Regions from separate parts of the Cellulomonas sp. P4_D11 genome, predicted to be linked through region 3. Evidence: predicted binding sites of a transcription regulator. Region 3 holds the regulator's gene; each other region holds the start of a gene.
What was found. Region 3 encodes LexA, which represses DNA repair genes until DNA is damaged. Its sites were predicted from a motif close to TCGAACANNTGTTCGA; they were not measured.
Positions count from the first base shown of each region.

Region 1: the regulator LexA is predicted to act here: its motif matches at 1,995-2,010, upstream of uvrA (excinuclease ABC subunit UvrA).
Region 2: the regulator LexA is predicted to act here: its motif matches at 2,876-2,891, upstream of AC1DT4_RS07660 (HNH endonuclease signature motif containing protein).

Region 1 covers NZ_JBFUIK010000020.1:52,682-57,195, forward strand. Annotated here, with positions in the region: gene AC1DT4_RS13655 (MBL fold metallo-hydrolase) at 1-113, opposite strand, end outside; gene AC1DT4_RS13660 (glycoside hydrolase family 15 protein) at 110-1,933, opposite strand; gene uvrA (excinuclease ABC subunit UvrA) at 2,041-4,514, shown strand, end outside.
Region 2 covers NZ_JBFUIK010000009.1:38,234-42,747, forward strand. Annotated here, with positions in the region: gene AC1DT4_RS07650 (zinc-binding dehydrogenase) at 1-46, shown strand, start outside; gene AC1DT4_RS07655 (DMT family transporter) at 85-1,113, opposite strand; gene AC1DT4_RS07660 (HNH endonuclease signature motif containing protein) at 1,283-2,617, opposite strand; gene purS (phosphoribosylformylglycinamidine synthase subunit PurS) at 3,322-3,576, shown strand; gene purQ (phosphoribosylformylglycinamidine synthase subunit PurQ) at 3,573-4,268, shown strand; gene AC1DT4_RS07675 (GNAT family N-acetyltransferase) at 4,271-4,514, shown strand, end outside.
Region 3 covers NZ_JBFUIK010000013.1:50,463-54,976, forward strand. Annotated here, with positions in the region: gene AC1DT4_RS10125 (S9 family peptidase) at 1-14, opposite strand, end outside; gene nrdR (transcriptional regulator NrdR) at 167-682, opposite strand; gene AC1DT4_RS10135 (LysM peptidoglycan-binding domain-containing protein) at 1,003-1,485, opposite strand; gene lexA (transcriptional repressor LexA) at 1,827-2,579, shown strand; gene AC1DT4_RS10145 (L-lactate dehydrogenase) at 2,689-3,690, opposite strand; gene AC1DT4_RS10150 (ATP-dependent DNA helicase) at 3,723-4,514, opposite strand, start outside.

The sequences.
Region 1 (4,514 bases), on a different contig from region 3:
GCGCCGTCGCGCCGGCTCGTCAGCAGGTAGGCGTTGTTGTCCATCGGCCCGACGGACACTGTGCGGATCTCGAGCTGCTCGAGCGCGCTCGACGCCTGCGGGTCGCCGGTCATCGTCGCGCCCTCTCCATCGCGAGGTCGTGGCTGTGCACCGCGCGGACCAGCGCCAGGTGCGACAGGGCCTGCGGGACGTTCCCCGCCATCCGGCGGCCCACCGGGTCGTACTGCTCGGCCAGCAGCCCGACGTCGTTGGCCAGGGCCACGAGGCGGTCGAGCACCTCGGTCGAGCCGTCGACGTCGTCGGCGCGGGCGAGGGCGTCGGCCAGCCAGAACGAGCAGGCGAGGAACGCGTGCTCGTCGCCCGCGACGCCGTCGTCGGTGTGCTCCGTGCGGTAGCGGCGCAGCAGGCCGGGCGCGATCTCGAGCTCGGACCGGATCATGGCGAGCGTCGACACCATCCGCGGGTCGTCCGCCGGGAGGAAGCCGACCTGCACCAGCTGCAGGAGCGCCGCATCCGTGTGCTCGGCGCCGTACGCCTGCACGAACGTCCCCCGGTCGGCGTCCCACGCGTGGGCCAGGACGTCCGCGTGGATGGCGTCCCGCTCCGAGCGCCACCGGTCGACGGGGCCGTCGAGGCCGTGCCTCTCGGTGGCGCGGACGGCGCGGTCGACCGCCGCCCAGGCCATGACCTTGGAGTGCGTGAAGTGCTGCGGGTCGCCGCGGACCTCCCAGATGCCGCGGTCCGGCTCGCGCCAGCGCGTGAGCAGGTGGTCGACGAGGTGCCGCTGCAGCGACCAGGAGTCGTCGGTCTCGTCGAGGCCCGCCTCGCGCGCCATCTCCAGGGCGCACATCACCTCGCCGAGCACGTCGTTCTGCACCTGGCCCACGGCGGCGTTGCCGATGCGGACCGGCCGCGAGCCCGCGTACCCCGCGAGGTGGCCCAGCTCGCGCTCGGGCAGGTCCCGCCCGCCGTCGACGCGGTACATGATCTGCAGGTCGGCGGGGTTGCCTGCGACGGCCCGCAGCAGCCAGTCGCGCCACTCGGTGGCCTCGTCGCGGTAGCCGTGCTCGAGCAGCGCCTCGAGCGTCATCGCGGCGTCGCGGAGCCAGCAGTAGCGGTAGTCCCAGTTGCGCTCGCCCCCGAAGTCCTCGGGCAGCGACGTCGTCGCCGCCGCGACGATCCCGCCGGTCTCCGAGTCCGTCAGCGCGCGCAGCACGAGAAGCGACCGGACGACCGCCTCCCGGTAGGAGCCCGTGTACCCGCAGCTGCGGGCCCACAGGCCCCAGCCGATGCGGGTGCTGTCGATCCGGTCCTCGATGGTCAGCCGGGGAGGCACCGGGTCCCACGACCGCGTCCAGGTCAGCGCGAGCTCGACGGACTCGCCCTGCCGCAGCGTGAACCGGTCGGCGTGCCGGTGGTCGTCGGGAGTGGGTAGCCGGTCCCCACGCAGCAGCAGCGAGTCCGGCCCGGCGATGGCCCGGATCGCGTCGTCACCTGCGTCGTCGGTGATGCGTCGCACCCACGGCTCGACCGCGCCGTACCCGAACCGCACGATCCACTCGTGCTCGACGTCGACGCTGCCGCGGGTGCACACGAGCCGCCGCACGAGGTCGGACCGGCCGTCGTTGAGCGGCATCGTCTCCTGCACCACCGCGGTGCCGGCGGCCGTCTCGTACGTCGTCTCCAGGACGAAGGAGTCGTCCAGGTAGCGCCGGGTCACCGAGGTCGCGTCCCGCACGGACAGCAGCCAGCGGCCGTTGTCCGGCGAGCCGAGCAGGCGCGCGAAGCAGGCGTCGGAGTCGAAGGTGGGCAGGCACATCCAGTCGATCGAGCCGCGGCGGGAGACCAGCGCTGCGGTCTTCCCGTCCCCGAGCACCGCGTAGTCCTCGATCGGCACCAGCGGGGGGTCGACGACGGCGTCGGGTCTGTCCACGTGCCGAGCATGGACCGGGTCCGGGGGAGCGGCACGTCGGCCGGGTGTGCGTTCGCTCACGTCGAACAGATGTGCGATTGTCAGTGTCGGCACGTAGACTCCCCGCCGTGAACGAACGACTGGTGGTGCAGGGCGCCCGCGAGCACAACCTTCGGAACGTCGACCTCGATCTCCCGCGCGACAAGCTCATCGTGTTCACCGGTCTGTCCGGGTCGGGGAAGTCGTCGCTGGCGTTCGACACGATCTTCGCCGAGGGGCAGCGGCGGTACGTCGAGTCCCTCTCGGCGTACGCCCGGCAGTTCCTCGGGCAGATGGACAAGCCCGACGTCGACTTCATCGAGGGGCTCTCGCCCGCGGTGTCGATCGACCAGAAGTCGACCAACCGCAACCCGCGCTCGACGGTCGGCACCATCACCGAGGTCTACGACTACCTCCGCCTGCTGTACGCGCGCGCCGGCACCCAGTACTGCCCGATCTGCGGCGAGCGCGTCACGGCGCAGACGCCGCAGCAGATCGTCGACCGGCTGCTCGAGCTGCCCGAGGGCACGCGCTACCAGGTGCTGGCCCCCGTGGTCCGCGGTCGCAAGGGCGAGTACGCGGACCTGTTCAAGGAGCTGCAGAGCAAGGGCTTCGCCCGCGCGCGCGTGGACGGCGAGGTCGTGCAGCTCACGGACCCGCCCACGCTCGAGAAGAAGCTCAAGCACGACATCGAGGTGGTCATCGACCGCCTCGTCTCGCGCGAGGGCGTGCAGCGCCGGCTCACCGACTCCGTGGAGACCGCCCTCGGCCTGGCCGGCGGGCTCCTGGTCGTCGAGCTGGTGGACGCGGACATCGACGACCTGAACCGGGAGCGTCGCTTCTCGGAGCACCGCGCGTGCCCGAACGACCACGTGCTGGCCCTCGACGAGATCGAGCCGCGGACGTTCTCGTTCAACGCGCCCTACGGCGCCTGCCCGGAGTGCACGGGCATCGGCTCGCGTCTCGAGGTCGACCCGGACCTCGTGGTCCCCGACGAGGACCTCTCGCTCGACGAGGGCGCGGTCGCGCCGTGGTCGCAGATCTCGAGCGAGTACTTCGGCCGCGTGCTGAGCGCGCTGGCCTCGGACATGGGCTTCTCCACCTCGGTGCCGTGGCGCGCCCTGCCGCAGCGCGCGAAGGACGCGGTGCTGCACGGCCAGAACCACGAGGTCAAGGTCCGCTACAAGAACCGCTGGGGCCGCGAGCGCCAGTACTCGACCGGTTTCGAGGGCGTCATCACGTTCCTCGAGCGCCGGCACACGGAGACGGACTCGGACTGGAGCAAGGAGAAGTACGAGGCCTTCATGCGCGAGGTGCCGTGCCCGGTGTGCGAGGGCGCGCGGCTCAAGCCCGAGGTGCTCGCGGTCCGCGTGGGCGGCAAGTCGATCGCCGAGGTCTGCGCGCTGCCCATCCGGGAGGCGCGGGGCTTCCTCGACTCTCTCGAGCTGGGCGAGCGCGAGCGGGCGATCGCCATGCAGGTGCTCAAGGAGATCCAGGCGCGGCTCGGCTTCCTGCTCGACGTCGGCCTCGACTACCTGTCGCTGACGCGCCCGGCCGCGACGCTGTCCGGCGGCGAGGCGCAGCGCATCCGCCTGGCGACGCAGATCGGCTCCGGGCTGGTCGGCGTGCTGTACGTGCTGGACGAGCCGAGCATCGGGCTGCACCAGCGCGACAACCGGCGACTCATCGACACGCTCACGCGCCTGCGGGACCTCGGCAACACGCTGATCGTCGTCGAGCACGACGAGGACACCATCCGCACCGCCGACTGGATCGTCGACATCGGCCCCGGCGCCGGCGAGCACGGCGGTCGGGTCGTCCACTCGGGCGACCTCGCCGGACTGCTCTCGTCCGCCGAGTCGGTGACGGGCGCCTACCTGTCCGGCCGCCGGACCATCCCGATGCCGAGCGTGCGCCGGCCCACGGACAAGAAGCGCCAGCTCACGGTCGTCGGCGCGCGCGAGCACAACCTGCAGGGGATCGACGTGTCGTTCCCCCTCGGCGTGCTCACCGCGGTCACGGGCGTCTCGGGCTCGGGCAAGTCGACGCTCGTCAACGCGATCCTCTACACCGTGCTCGCCAACGAGCTCAACGGGGCCCGGCAGGTGGCCGGCCGGCACAAGCGCGTCACCGGTCTGGAGCACCTGGACAAGGTCGTGCACGTGGACCAGGGACCGATCGGGCGCACTCCGCGGTCCAACCCGGCCACGTACACGGGCGTCTGGGACCACGTCCGCCGCCTGTTCGCCGAGACCACCGAGGCGAAGGTCCGCGGCTACACGCCCGGCCGGTTCTCGTTCAACGTCAAGGGCGGTCGCTGCGAGGCGTGCTCCGGCGACGGCACCCTGAAGATCGAGATGAACTTCCTGCCGGACGTGTACGTCCCGTGCGAGGTCTGCCACGGCGCGCGCTACAACCGCGAGACGCTCGAGGTGCACTTCAAGGGCAAGACGGTCGCCGACGTGCTCAACATGCCGATCGAGGAGGCCGCGGAGTTCTTCGCCGCGGTGCCCGCGATCTCCCGGCACCTGCGCACCCTGGTCGACGTCGGGCTCGGGTACGT
Region 2 (4,514 bases), on a different contig from region 3:
GGGCGCCGGGACCAGCGGACCAGGCATGACGGTCGTCGTCCCCTGACCTGCGGCGCACCCGGTTCTTGGTGCCCGCGGCAGCAGTCAGCCGCGGAGAGGCCCGGCGCCCTGTTCGGCGCGCACCGACCCGGGTTCGCCCGAGCCGACCTCTGAGTCGGCACCCACCGCGGGCCCTGCGGGGATCTTCACGGCCGCAGCTGCTGCCTGCGTGGCACCGGCTGCGCGACGCCGGGCGGCGCCCCACTGGGTCAGGGCGACACCGGCGAGCACGATCGCCCCGCCGACCGGCTCGTACCAGTGCAGCCCCTCGTGGAGGACGAGCACCCCGAGCGTCGTGGAGACGAGCGGGATCACGTACGTGACGCTCGCCGTCACCGTGGCGCCGGCGATCGCGAGCACCCGCCAGAACAGCACGTACGCCAACCCGGTGCCGCCGAGCCCGAGCGCCAGCAGCGCGAGTGCGGGCGCGGGGGCGAGCGGCCCGGCGAGCGGCGTCGAGACCGCGAAGGGCAGGATCACGACAGCGCCGACCGCCAGCTGGATCGCTGGCAGCGCCACGTTCGAGAGGCCGGTGGTGGTCAGCCGCCGACGGCTCCACGCGTTACCGATGCCGTAGCAGAACGTGGCGCCGAGCAGCATGAGGCCGCCGACCAGGTCGATCGCGCCCGAGTCCCACACTCCGAGCAGCACCGCGATGCCGCCGAACCCGATCACCAGGCCGCCGACCTGCAGCCGGTCCGGCCGTTCTGCCGGCAGCAGGAGAGCGACGAACACCGCTGTGAAAAGGGGCGTCGTCGCGTTCACCAGCCCCGCCAGCACCGAGCTGACCCGCTGCTCGGCAAGCGCGAAGAGCACGAACGGGATCGCGGTCATCACCGCGCCGACGATCACGAAGTCACCGATCCGACGCCGCTCCACCCGGACCCGCTCGCGCCGGACCAGCAGGATCAGGGCGAGCATGGCGAATCCGACGATGATCCGCCCGAACGCGACCTGGGTGGGAGCGAACGTCTGCAGCGCCGTGGCGATGAACAGGAAGCTGCATCCCCACAGGCCGGCGAGCAGCAGGTAGGGGCCGATCCAGCCGCGGGTCGAAGGGGCCGGAGAGCTCATGCACGCATCATCTCCCGACCCACTGACACCCGTAGACGACCCCCGGATCGCACGAGCCCCAAGCCCTGACGGAAGCGGCGCGCAACTGGCGGGGTGTGGTTCAGCCGCCGCGAGGAGCCAGCTCAGATGGAGGCCGCGGGGCGTCCGAGGTGTCAGACGGTCAGAGGCGTCAGAAGGGTGGGTCGCCGATGTCGGGTGGCGGGGATCGGTGCTCGAGCGCGTCGGGTGGGACCAGGACCAGGACGGGACTGCGCGCGTAGGTCAGTCCGTGCCGGTCGGTCCAGGTCGAGACCCCGGTGGTGGGGTTGTAGGTGACCTGCCACCAGCCCTTGGTCTTGGCTTGGTGGTGGTGTTTGCAGAGGGCGTGCAGGTTCGACTCGCACGTTTGCGTGTCGTGAGCCTGCTCGGTGTCGGTGCGGTTGTGGTCGTAGGGGATGCGGTGGTCGAGCTCGCAGCGTGTGGCGGGTTGCCGGCAGCCGGGGAAGGTGCAGGTGACGTCGCGGGCTTGGACGGTGCGGGTCAGGTCCGCACCCGGCCGGTAGGACTGGGTGCCCACGGAGCAGACCTGCCCGGTGGCCGGGTCGGTCAGCACCCGGCGCCAGGTCGCGTCTTGGGCGAGCTCACGGGCGACCTGGGCCGGGATCGGCCCGTAGGACCCCAGGAACCCCGGGTTGTCGTCCAGACCCAGCAGGGTGGAGGCGGCCACAGAGACCTGCAGGGCGGCCCGTTGCCCGTGCCGGGTGGGTAGTGGGGTGCCGTCGGGGGTGGCCTGCCGGTCCAGGATCCCGGTGAAGATGTCACTGAATGCGTCCGCGCGCCGCTGATCGACTGTCCGGCCATCCCCGTCGACGGTGGCGTTGCCGGCCAGGGCGTCGATCGCGGTGAACGCCGCGGTGGCCTCGGCTGCGGGGAGGTAGGCGATCAGGCGGGCCATCGCGTCGGGCGCCAGCTCCAGGAACACCCCGCGCCGCTCCCGTTCGGTCCGGCGCCGCTTCTCCGGCACGTCCGGGTTGGCGGCCAGCAGGATCGCGCGCACGTGCCGGGTCAGCTGCGGGGCGGTCAGCTCGGCGGCGTGGTTCACGGCGTCGGCGACCACCCGGTCGATGACGTCGCGGTCCAGACCGGCCCCGCCCGTGTGGATCTCGGCCAGGATCACGTCGACCTTGCGCGCCTCCAGAGCACCGGCCGCCCACGCGTCGGCCAGCACCGGGTGGTCCGCGACGGCGTCCGCACGCAGGAACAGGTTCTCGGCCAACCGGCGGGTGCAGACCAGGGCGCAGGCGACCTCGTCGGAGACCCGCTCCAGGGTGTCCATCGGGGTGCGGTCCGCCAGCTCACGCACGAACCCGGCCTGCAAAGCCTGGAGCATCGCGACCGCCTGCTGCGACGCCGCAACAGCGTTCACCAACGCCGCACCCGAGACGTCCGCGACCGGCACCGAGGTCAGCATCGCGACCAAGTCCTCGACCCGCACACCCGGCAGCGGGACCTCCGCGGCGGCCATGTCCACGACCCGGCCAGCCGGACCAGGCGCCGGCGCCGCATCGGGCCGAGCGCCGTGCCCCGAGTCCGCCCACACCACCGGCGGGTAGTCGTCCATCCCCGTAGCGGCTGCGGGGGCGGAGCCCTGCCGCACAGACCCGTTGGTCGCGCCCGAAGCGGGGGTGAGCGTCGCGGTCGACCGCCCATCAACGCGCACCGGAGCATCCAGCACCGCCGTCATCGTCGCCACCTCCCGCCACCGACCTCGCTCGATCCGTCTTCGAACAACTGTACGACCGACCACTGACATTCGCCCCTGACCAGCGCAAATAGAGTCGGCCTGATGCCGCCGTGCTCGACGCGATTGCGGCGCGAGGGGGTGGACGCGAAGGTCGCAGCGCGCGAGATGGGATCGGGGAGCTGAGGGCAGGGGCGAGCAGGAGAGAAGTGAGTGGCAAGGAGGCGGTAGAGGGCAAGCTGCATCTGCCCGCAGCCAAGTGCGGAGGCGTGAGCAGCGAGGATGCGCGCGGTCGGTTCCGGGGGTGCGCGAGGCCGGCCGCGCGCAGTCGTCCCCGATGGCAACGCCCTCGCGGCCACCGACCCGTCGCCAATGGCAACGTGTCATTGCCCTCGCGGCCACCGACTGAGCACGTGCGCAGGACCCCCCGAACCACTCGCTAGAATCGCCGCGACCCCCACCGCCGCGCGAACACCTGGAGCCCCCCTGTGGGACGAGTCGTCGTCGATGTCATGCCGAAGCCCGAGATCCTCGACCCGCAGGGCAAGGCCGTCGCCGGCGCGCTGCCGCGGCTCGGGTTCGGGCAGTTCGCGTCCGTCCGTCAGGGCAAGCGGTTCGAGCTCGAGGTCGACGGGCCGGTGACCGACGAGATCCTCGCGGCAGCCCGCCGGGCCGGCGAGCAGGTCCTCTCCAACCCGGTGATCGAGGACGTCGTCGCGGTGTACGAGGACGCCCAGGCATGACCCGCATCGGCGTCGTCACCTTCCCGGGCACGCTGGACGACCGGGACGCCGCGCGCGCGGTTCGGCTCGCGGGCGCGGAGGCCGTGAGCCTCTGGCACGGCGACGCCGACCTGCACGGGGTCGACGCGGTGGTGCTCCCCGGCGGCTTCTCGTACGGCGACTACCTGCGCGCGGGCGCCATCAGCCGGTTCGCGCCGGTCATGGGCGAGATCGTCGATGCGGCGAACAAGGGCCTCCCGGTCCTGGGCATCTGCAACGGCTTCCAGGTCCTCACGGAGGCACACCTGCTGCCCGGCTCGATGATCAAGAACGACCACCTGCACTTCGTGTGCCGCGAGCAGGTCCTGTCCGTCGACAACGTCGACACCGCGTGGACCCGCGACTACACGGTGGGCGAGCACATCACGATCCCGCTGAAGAACCAGGACGGCCAGTACGTCGCCGACGAGCACACGCTCGACGAGCTGGAGGGCGAGGGCCGCGTGGTGTTCCGCTACCAGGGCTGGAACCCGAACGGCTCGCGCCGCGGCATCGCCGGCATCAGCAACGCGGCGGGCAACGTGGTCGGCCTGATGCCGCACCCCGAGCACGCGGTCGAAGAGGGCTTCGGCCCGGACGGCGCGAACGGACCCCGGACGGGCACGGACGGGCTGCGGTTCTTCACGTCGGTCCTCAAGGCCCTCGTCGGCTGACCGTGCTGGAGATCGTCGACTGGGACCACCCCGACGCCGCACGCCTCCGCACCGCCCAGCAGGACGAGCTCCGGGACCTGTACGGCGAGGACGACATCGGCCACACGATGACGGGCGAGAGCATCCTCGCGATGATCCTGCTGCGCGTCGACGGCGAGCCGGTGGCCTGCGGCGCGATCCGCGACGCCCAGGACGTGCTGGGGCCGGGCGTCGGCGAGCTCAAGCGCATGTTCGTCGTGCCGGAGC
Region 3 (4,514 bases):
TCGGTAGGAAGCACCGGACGAACCTACGTCGTCCCGCCGAGACTTTCCGACCGACGGGGCCGACGGCCTCGGCACGCCCCCGACCGCCGGTCCCGGAGCCGTGTGTGCGGACGCGTCGCTGCTCCGGTGCCCGAGGGGACGTGGTGGATCCTCGCGAGCCCGTGCCTCAGCTGGTGCGCGCGGTCTCGTCCTCGGGCTGCAGCGGCTCCTCGGCGTCGTCCACGTCCTCCGTGCCGTCGCGCTCCGCCCGCAGGACCGTGATCGCGGCCTCGAAGTCCTCGAGCGAGTCGAACGCCTGGTACACGCTGGCGAACCGCAGGTAGGCCACCTCGTCGAGCTCCCGCAGTGGACCGAGGATGGCCAGACCGATCTCGTACGCATCGATCTCCGCCGAGCCGGCGCCGCGCAGGGTCTCCTCGACCTTCTGAGCGAGCAGCGCGAGGTCGTCCTCGCTCACCGGACGGCCCTGGCACGCCTTGCGCACGCCGCCGGCGATCTTCTCGCGGCTGAACGGCTCGGTGGCGCCGGAGCGCTTGACCACGGAGAGGCTGGCGGTCTCGACCGTGGTGAAGCGGCGGTTGCAGTGCGGGCACTGGCGGCGTCGCCGGATGGTCGACCCGTCGTCCGAGGTCCGCGAGTCGACGACCCGCGAGTCCGGGTGACGGCAGAACGGACAGTGCACCGTGATCCCCTTCGAGCTGGCCCGCCGAGCCGGGAGGGCCGGCGGCGATGGCGTCGTGAACGCCCCCGTGACGCTAGGCCACGCTCTGCGGCGGTGCAAGGTCGTTGCCCCCGACGCGACCCGCCGTGCTCGATCCCACGTCGCCCCCCACGTTCCCCGGGCGACGCACGAGGGCGGCCATCCTGAGATGACCGCCCACGCGGGGACGCTCCCGTCCCGTGTAGCGGGCCGACTCGCCTCGGCCCGCGCAGTACCGCGCGTCCTGTGTGCCACGCCCCCACGGTGCTCTGGCGGGCTCCCGCGCCGCCGACGGACGTCCGTCAGCCCGCGGGGACCACGATCACCTGGCCGGCCATCAGGCCGGCGTCGGGGAGCTCGTTCAGCCGGACGAGGTCGAACACGACGTCGCGCACGTCGTCCGAGGGCCCGGCGACGGTCTCGGCGATCTCCCACATGGTCTCCCCCGGCTGGACGACGTGCCGCACGACCTCCTGCGCTCCGGAGGGGCCGTCCGCCGCGGCGCGACTGCCGAGCAGCGTGACCAGGGCGACGATCGCGGCCGCGAGGACCCAGAGGACGACGCGACCGCGGGTGGTGAGCCGGAGGTGCGACGCGGCCGCGGGTGCCGCCTGGTCCGCGGGCTGGTCCACGGGCGCCGTGACGATGGTCGGGGTACCCACCAGCCGGAGGTGGCTCGCCCGGGACGCGGCCGACGAGGCGGCCGACCCGCGGGTGGCGCCGGCCGTCCGGCTGCTCGGCGTCGCGAAGCTCGGCATCGCGGGTCCCATCGCCATCGCGCTCATCACGTCACTCGATTCCTGCTCGGCCCGGTCTCCCGGGGTACCGCTGGTCGTCGAACGCTTGTTCGTCGAACGTCTGTACGATGTCTACCAGCATCCGCCGACACTGTCGAGACACGATCGAACAGATGTTTGATCTTCCGTCCCGACATCCCTAGGCTGGCGATGCAGCACAAGCGCACCACGAGCCACTGACACGACCGGCGGGAGCCCCCGTCGCCGCAGGTCAGGAGCTCGGGGGCGTCGGCTGGCACAGGCAGCGCGGCACGTTCACGGAGCAGGCGGAACCAGCGGTACCAGGCGGTCAGGGCCGAGAGGCCGCCGCCCGACGGAGGAGGAGCGCAGTGACGGACTCACGGGACACGTCCCAGCCCGACAAGGACCTGGCGACGATCCACGCGCTGCCGGACGGTGCGCCTGGCCCGGACGGCCTCACGGCGCGCCAGCGGCTCGTGCTGGACACCATCCGGACGTCGGTCGAGTCGCGCGGCTACCCACCGAGCATGCGCGAGATCGGCGAGGCCGTCGGCCTGACCAGCCCGTCGAGCGTCAAGCACCAGCTCACGGCCCTCGAGCGCAAGGGCTACCTGCGGCGCGACCCCAACCGCCCGCGAGCCATCGAGGTCGTGCACGCCGACGACTCCCGGGGTGTGGGCACCTGGCAGGCGCCCGACGGCAGCCGGTCGAGCTTCCCCGACCAGGGCGAGGGCGAGCGGATGCCCGCGCCGTCCTACGTCCCGGTCGTCGGGCGGATCGCCGCTGGCGGGCCGATCCTCGCGGAGCAGGTGGTGGAGGACGTGTTCCCGCTCCCCCGCCAGCTGGTCGGCGACGGCGACCTGTTCCTGCTGAAGGTCAGCGGGGACTCGATGATCGACGCCGCGATCTGCGACGGGGACTGGGTCGTGGTCCGCCGCCAGCCCGTGGCCGAGCAGGGCGAGATCGTCGCCGCGATGATCGACGGCGAGGCCACGGTCAAGACGCTCAAGCGCATCGACGGCCACGTGTGGCTCATGCCGCACAACCCGGCGTACTCGCCGATCCCGGGCGACGAGTCGACCATCCTCGGTCGCGTCGTCAGCGTGCTGCGCAGCCTCTGACGCGCCGGCCGGGCCGCGCGCCGAGCGCGGCCCGGCCGGTCACCACCGCGCGAGTCGTGCGAAGCCCCGTCGATCGTGGCGCGCCGACGAGCCGCTGACGGCTGCCGGCTCAGAAGCCGAACTGCCGGGCGACCGAGCGCACGGCCTCGGCGGAGGCCCGCAGGCCGGCGAGCTCGTCGTCGGAGAGCGGCACCGGCAGCCGTTGGCCCACGCCGTGCGCCCCGACGATGGCGGGCACCGACAGGCACACGTCGCTGATGCCGTGGAAGTCGTCGAGCAACGACGACACGGGCAGCACCCTGCCCTCGTCCTTGACGACGGCCTCGATGATCCGCGACCCGGCCAGCGCGACCGCGTAGTTCGTCGCGCCCTTGCCCTCGATGATCCGGTAGGCAGACTCGACGACCTCGCGCGTGATGCTTGCCCGGACGTCGGCCGTGAGCGGGCCGGCACCGCCCGCCCCGGTCCACTCGAGCAGCGGGACGGACCCGATGCTGGCGGAGCCCCACAGCGGGAGTTCGGTGTCCCCGTGCTCGCCCGCGATGTAGGCGTGCACGTTCTGCACGGCGACCCCCGTGTGCTGGGCGATCAGGTAGCGCAGACGGGAGGAGTCCAGCACGGTGCCCGACCCGAACAGCTGCGCAGGTGGCAGCCCGGAGATCTTCAGCGCCGCGTAGGTGACGACGTCCACGGGGTTGGTCACCATCACGTAGACCGCCTCGGGGGCGACGTCCACGAGCGCCGGGAGCACCTTGCGGACGAGACCGATCGTGGCCTCGGCGAGCTCGAGCCGCGACTGGCCGGGCTTCTGCTTCGCGCCCGCGGTGAACATCACGACGTCGGCGTCGGCGCACACCGCGATGTCGTCGGAACCCACCACCTGCGCCATCGGCATGAACTGGATGCCGTGCCCGAGGTCCAGCGCCTCGGCCTCGACCTTCGCCGCGTTGATGTCGTACAGGGCCACCGACCGGGCGGCCCCGCGCATCAGCGCGGCGTACGCCATGGTCGACCCGACGGCCCCCGCGCCCACGATCGCCAGCTTCGAGGTGCGGCGTGCGCTGCGGTACGGGGCCATGCCGACGTCTTCCATGTCCAGGCTCTCGGTCATCACGTACCTCCAGGTCGTCGACCCGACCGAGGCTATCCGGACGCGGCGAGCCGCTGCAGCGCGGAGACGGCGACGGCGCGGTCGGTGGTCCGCCAGAAGTCGGGCAGCGACCGCGTGAGGAAGCTGCCGTAGCCGGCGGTCGCGAGGCGCGGGTCCAGCACCGCGACGACACCGCGGTCCTCGCTGGTCCGGATCAGGCGACCGGCGCCCTGGGCGAGCAGGAGGGCGGCGTGCGTGGCGGAGACCGCGAGGAAGCCGTTGCCGCCCGCCGCCTCGATCGCGTCCGAGCGGGCGGAGCTCACGGGGTCGTCTGGCCGCGGGAACGGGATGCGGTCGATGAGGACGAGTCGGCAGGTCGCGCCGGGGACGTCGACGCCCTGCCAGAGCGAGAGGGTGCCGAACAGGCACGTGGGCTCGTCGGCGATGAACTGCGAGACGAGGGTGGGCAGCTGGTCGTCGCCCTGGACGAGGATCGGGACGTCCAGCCGCTCGCGCATCGCGGCGGCAACGGCGTTCGCCGCGCGTCGCGACGAGAACAGCCCGAGTGTCCGGCCCCCAGCGGCCGTCACGAGCTCGGCGATCTCGTCCAGCTGCGCGTCGGTCGCCGGCTCGCGGCCGGGCTTCGGCAGGTGCCGCGCGAGGTACAGGATCCCCTGCCGGGGGTAGTCGAACGGGCTGCCGACGTCCAGCCCGCGCCACGGCTGACCGGCGGGCGCGGCGGCGGGGGGCCCGCCCAGCGAGGTGGGGCCGACCGGTTCGGCGTCCGGGCGGACCTCGAGGCCGACGGCGCGCGCGATCGGGTCGAAGGAGCCGCCGAGCTCGAG